DNA from 2 places in the Lactococcus sp. AK05 genome. Region 1 is predicted to be linked to the other one. Evidence: riboswitches for the same ligand, from Rfam matches in the RefSeq annotation. Region 1 holds a riboswitch; the other holds the start of a gene.
What was found. A riboswitch is a leader RNA that binds a small molecule or an ion and turns the genes downstream of it on or off. The one in region 1 is predicted to bind thiamine pyrophosphate.
Positions count from the first base shown of each region.

Region 2: linked by a shared signal. The riboswitch ahead of thiM (hydroxyethylthiazole kinase) and the one ahead of thiT (energy-coupled thiamine transporter ThiT) in region 1 are both predicted to bind thiamine pyrophosphate.

Region 1 covers NZ_JBFTEI010000002.1:182,984-186,195, reverse strand. Annotated here, with positions in the region: gene AB6B24_RS05435 (biotin transporter BioY) at 1-351, opposite strand, end outside; gene AB6B24_RS05430 (aminoacyl-tRNA deacylase) at 462-938, opposite strand; gene thiT (energy-coupled thiamine transporter ThiT) at 1,002-1,550, opposite strand; TPP riboswitch at 1,597-1,696, opposite strand; gene AB6B24_RS05420 (MetQ/NlpA family ABC transporter substrate-binding protein) at 2,279-3,139, shown strand.
Region 2 covers NZ_JBFTEI010000001.1:865,064-868,275, reverse strand. Annotated here, with positions in the region: gene AB6B24_RS04130 (glycosyltransferase) at 1-1,663, shown strand, start outside; TPP riboswitch at 1,765-1,867, shown strand; gene thiM (hydroxyethylthiazole kinase) at 1,948-2,700, shown strand; gene thiD (bifunctional hydroxymethylpyrimidine kinase/phosphomethylpyrimidine kinase) at 2,714-3,212, shown strand, end outside.

The DNA.
Region 1 (3,212 bases):
ATTTATGATAAAAGCAGGGATGGTCTTATAATTAATTTGATGAAGGCCAAAAGAAATAAGGGTTCCCATTATTAAAAAGGCAATTAGAAAACCACCTGTTGGACCAAAAAGAACCGCAATTCCTGATGTCCCTCCAGTGAATACGGGAATTCCAATAAATCCTAACAGGAGATAGAGTAAGATAGCAAAAAAAGTTTCACGCGCTTTTAGTACTGTGGCAACAAGTCCTACGGCAAGTGTTTGTAAGGTGACGGGCACAATACCAATTGGGATAGACAGAGGAGATAGAACCGCAATAATTGCTGCACCAAGAGCAATTAGGGTTAAAGAATATAATTTTGTATTTTGCATTAAGAATCCTTTGTTTTATGTATAAAATAAAATATACTAAAAAAGAAGAATTTTTGCAAACTCTTGCTCTAATAAACAAAAAATTACTGACAGAAATTCTGTCAGTAATTTTATTCTCTAATTTCGACAAATTGAGCATGAACAAAGTCAGCAAGGACTTTAGGAGCGATTTTTATGCTACGCCCAACTTCGCCAGCTGAACAAACGATAAAGTCGTGCTCTAAGGCAATAGAATCAATGAAAATTGGGAATTTTTTATTTTGCCAAATCCCCACAGGATTATTTGCACCGTGAATATAACCTGTCGTTTTTTGCAAGTCTTTTTGAGGAATCATGCTTACTTTTTTATTGCCCGAAACTTTGGCCAATTTTTTTTCTGATAAATGCTCTGTCAGTGGAAGAATACCAATGACAGGACCAGTTTTATCGCCGATTAGTGCTAGGGTTTTATAAATATCACTGCGACTGATATCCACAGGGAGGCTATTACTTTCTAAAGCGTTAATTGCAAGTCCAGTATGCTCAATTTTTGCCTTATCAAGAATTTGTTCTACAAGTGTTTTCTTTAATTTTTGCTTTTTAGACATAGCTTTATTATAGAAGAATTTGTGCTGACTGACAAGATAAAATAATTTTACTGACAGATTTTATTAGTAATTGCTATAAATGAAAAGTTTAGGGAATTTTTTGACGAAAATGATCAAAATGACAAATGCAGCAATAGCAGTCAAAATTGCACTGATTCCATTGACGGCAAGAGAATAGGCAACGGCTCCCCAGCCTTTCCAAGCGTATTGGCTCCAGAAAATGATTCCGGCAATAAAATGGAAGAAGTATTTAAGAAGAACAGCAACAAAAGTTCCCAAAAGAACTGGTACAAGTTTTAGAGGGGCTGTTTTTTGGCGGAAAAGTCCAGCAATTCCAAGTGAAACAGGGGCGATGAGATATTCAAGAAAAGCTTGAGACAAGGTTAAAATATAAGCGTGTCCAGTAATCATTGACAGAATTCCCCAGATTAATCCACCGACAAGTCCAGCTGTTAGGCCGCGACGAAAACTGAGAATAAGAATTGGGATACAGGCGATTTCAACAATAATCCAGCCATAAACAGTATTTGGAATAAGGCTGATGATGAAGGCGAGTGCCGCCATGAAGGCAATTTCCGTTAACAAACGGACATTGAACTTAGAATTAGACATAAAAAAACTCCTTTTTGATGCGCACAAAAGGAGGGTTAGAAATTAGACATTTGTCTTAACACATTCCTACGCTGGCATTACCCAGATCAGGTCAGATGGTATTTCTCGCTACTGACAGTTTTGTCAATAGACCCATTGTGCAAATATTTATTTTTACTCATTAAGTTTAGCATATTTTAAGTTGAAAAGCATTTTTTTAAGATTGTTAATCTATTTTATAAATTAAACTTAAAAAATATTTAAGGCAACATAAAAAATCAATAATTCAAAAAAAACGAAAGTCTGTTAGAATAAGTCTATACACAAATTCGGACAAAATAAAAGCGGTCGAGTAAGTAATTGTGAAGGTCAGCACAGAGAGCTTGTAGTGGTGAGAGCAAGCCTGAGCGAAGCAATGAAAATGGCTTGATAAGCGTAGCAAGAGTGAGGTTTAACTAAGCTCTTGACGGAATGGTTCTCGTTATTGAACTTGAAAGTTGCCTTTGGAATCTGAAAATTTTCAGTGAACTAAAAAGTGCTTAAATCAAGAATGGTACCACGATATAGCTCGTTTCTTTATATGAAATGAGCTATTTTTATTTAGCATGAGCGCTTTATCTTGAAGAATTTGTTTAGTATTAGAAAAATTAACAGGTGCACGGTTAATTTTTCTAATAGATGTAAAAAGTTTATCAAAAGGGGAATAATTGATTTTAAAAAATAAATCAATTAGAAAAAAGGGAGAAGAAATGAATCCAAGAAACAGAAATATTTTAATTGTCGTTATTGTTGTTGTAATTGTTGCTATCGCTGCATTTTTCGGTTTTAATCATAAATCTGGTGGAAGTAAAACGGCAAATAAAACTGTGAATATTGGAATAATGACAGGAACAAAAGAAGATGATGCCATTTGGTCAACTGTTTCTAAAACAGCTAAAGATAAATATGGAATTACTTTAAAATTCACTCATTTTACAGATTATACACAACCAAATACAGCTTTGAAAAACGGCGATATTGATTTGAATGCCTTCCAACATTATGCTTTCTTGAATGCTTGGAATAAAGCTAATGACGGTGATTTGAAAGCAATTGGTAATACAACAATTTCACCAATTCGCCTTTATTCTAAAAAAATTACTTCATTGAGCCAAATTAAATCAGGAGATACAATTGCAGTACCTAATGACGCTTCAAATGAAAGTCGTGCACTTTATGTCTTGAAGAATGCTGGTTTGATTGGCCTTTCTGTATCAGGTGATACACTTGCGACAGTCAAAGATATTAATTCAAATCCAAAAAATTTGGTCATTAAAGAATTAGATGCGGCACAAACACCGCGTGCGCTTGATTCAATTACAGCGGCAGTAATTAATGACGATTTTGCAACAACAGCAAAATTAACGGTTGAAGAGTCTATTTATACTGAACCTGTAAACAAAGATAGCGAGCAGTGGATTAATATTATCGTTGCAAATAAAAAAGATGCTAATAACAAAATTTATAAAGAAGTTGTGAAAGCCTACCAAACTGAAGCAACGAAAAAAGCAATTGAGAAAGCTTATCCTGATAAGAGAAAAATTGCTGCTTGGGGATTGAAACTCGACTAAGTAATTTCGTTAAAAAGTAACGGTTAGGTGAAAACTTTGGAAATTTCTACTTTAGAAATTTCTGCCTTAGGGC
Region 2 (3,212 bases), on a different contig from region 1:
TTTAGTTATTGGATATAAGGGAGAAAAATCAAAGAAAAAGATACTGTCATTAAAACCAATTTATGTATTGATACTGGTTGCTCTGGGAGTTTATGCTTATCTTTTCTTTCTTAATCCACCAACTAATTTTATTCATTTTAATAACAAAATTTTCAATAGTTATTTTGCGCTACAAATTTTTGAAGTTGTTGTGATTATGCTTTTGACAATCTATACAGGTTTGAAAAAATTTATCAGACCAAGAACGAAGATATTGCTATATATTGGTTCAAGCTTGCCTTTCCTCTATTTATATATTGTAAGATATCATTATTGGAAACAAAGTTATTTGGTTTTTGATATTTTTGATCGTATCAATTATATTTTCTTTATTTTTTCAGTTTTCGTATTTCTTTACTATACGGTAGAAGTCGTTATTTTGTGGTATTCATATAATAAAAGACAAAAGATAACGGCATTAGATTTCAAAGATGAGAAAATAAAAAAACAATTTCATATTTACGTTTTGATTCCGTGTTTGAATGAAGAATTGGTTATTCAAACGACTTTGAAAAGTATTTTGAAAAATAATTATGAGAATTTGGTAGTAACAGTTATTGATGATGCAAGTGATGATCGGAGCTTAGAAAAAATTTCTGAAATTCAAGATTCTCGATTGAATGTTCTAAGACGTATTAAACCTAATGCGCAAAAAGGAAAAGGGACGGCTTTGAATTGGGCTTATTATCAAATTAGTGAGCAAATTCAAGAAGCTGGAATTGCTCCGGAGGATGTTCTTATTGCGATAATTGATGCCGATACAAAACTTGATAACAATTATTTTGAAAAAGTAAATATGGCTTTCAATCATGATGCTAAGCTTACTGGTTTGCAATCCAAGGTTCGTGTTGCCAATTTGCTTAAAGATGCTTCACAAGACTTGGAATTTTCTGAAATTATCAATGCGACACAGATGTTTCGGACTTTGACCAATACAGTTGCTTTTGGTGGAAATGGGCAGTTCTGTAAATTAAGTACTCTTCAGGCATTGAATGAAGATCCTTGGACAGATTCACTTGTTGAAGATTTTGATTTATCAACTCGTCTCTTTCTTTCAGATATTGAAGTTAAAAATGCTCAGTTCGATGATATTTACATTGAACAAACAGGGATTATCAATGATAATGAAGCTTTGGTTAAACAACGAGTGCGGTGGGCACAGGGAAATATTCAATCTTCAAAATATATTTTGCCGACGATTCGGTCAAAAAAATTGCAGAATAAACAGAAGTTTGAATTATTGATGACCCTACTGAAACCCTGGTTAATGGGGATTGAATATATCATTGTAATTTATACACTGATTATGATTGTTAATTCTGCTATCCTATCAGGGATTACTCAATCACTTAAAATTGTTGTTGTACTTTTTATCGTGATGTCAATTTATATTATCTTTGTGAATTTTGTATGGGCTATTCTTTATAACAAAGGAAAATCTCAAGAAAAAACAAGGGTGTGGGATGTAGTGAAAGATACGGTTAATCTGACGAAATTTCTATTTATTTTAACTCAAATTTATCCGCAGTCAGCCATTCGATATTTCAACTCTAAAAATGATTGGGTAAAAACTAATCGCCAAGAAGAAAGTGTTGACCCTCATATTGATGAGCATAAAAAATAAGAAAAACCTGCCTTTTTGGCTAGGTTTTTTCTTTTGTAGATTTGCGAAATTAGTTTTTTTAGTTTAAATATGTTAAAGTAGTTGTAGTTTTAAAAATAAATCTATCACACAATGGGTACTGGTAAAAACTAATATTACCGGTTGAGAAAGACCATCAGACTTGAACAGGTTAAGACCTGCGTAAGAATGTGTCCGAGTTTTAATTGTATTTTCTTTATGAAAATCTTTTAGCTTACTTTCTTATCATACTAGAGCCCTCCTTGTGTCTATAAAGGAGTTTTTTGATGTCAATTTTAGAAAAGATTAAAGAAAAACAACCACTTATCTTAAATTTAGCGAATTTTGTAACTCCACAAAGAGTTGCGGATGCGATTAGTTTTGCTGGTGGTTCACCATTAATGACTGCGGAAATTTCAGAAAGTGAAACTTTAGTTGAAATTGCAGATGCTGTAGTGGTAAATATTGGTACCATTTCAGAAAAGGATTATCCGCTTTTTTTGACTATTTGTCAGTTAGCAAATCAAAAGCACAAACCTTTAATTTTGGACCCAGTTGCTGTCAATGTCCCTTTTAGAGCAAATTTTGTCAAAAGATTAATACAAGAGGTAAAATTTGATATCATTCGTGGGAATTCAGCGGAAATTGCTTGGTTTGCTGATAAAGAAAGCTTGAACAAAGGAATTGATGCACTTGAGTCAAATTTAGAAGTTGAGCACGCGCGAGTTGCTGCTCAAAAAACAGGGGCAGTCATTATTCAAACTGGAAAAGTTGATGTTATTTCTAATGGGTTCGAGGAATTATTTGTTGAAACTGATAGTCCACTTTTTAAAATTAATGTTGGCTGTGGGGACATGCTGTCAGCAATTGTTGGAACTTTTGCGGCTGTATCTGATGATTTATTTAAGGCGGCTCATGAAGCGACAGAATTCTTCGGTGAATCTGGTGTGAAAGCTACTGATCAAGTAGAAAATCTACCAGGAAATTTTGTGAATCGTCTTCTTGATAAAATATATCAAGCGACGCAAGAGGTTATGTAAGGGAGAAAAAGAAATGATTGATGTTTCTCAAGTTGTGACAATCGCTGGAATTGATTCTTCTGGTGGGGCTGGTATTAATGCTGACCTAAAAACTTTTCATAATCAAAAAGTATATTCGGCAACAATTGTGACAGGGCTGACAGCGCAAAATACCTATGGAGTACAAGAAATTTTACCGACAAATAAAGCTTTTATTTTGGCTCAATTTGACTCAGTATTTTCTGATTTGGAAATTTCGGCAGCTAAAACGGGGGCACTTTTTGATACTGCTCAAGTTGAAGCGGTAATTCAAGGCTTGAAAAAATATAAACCGAAGCATTTGGTGGTGGATCCAGTAATGGTGGCTAAAGGCGGGGCAATTCTTTTGACAAGAGAAGCCATTGATTTGATAAAAAATGAATTGTTACCTTTAGCAGAATTGGTCACTCCCAATTTGGAAGAGGCAGAGGTTATGTGTGGCTATAAAATTACTGACGAAAAGGAAATTTTAAAAGCCCTTCATGATATTCAAA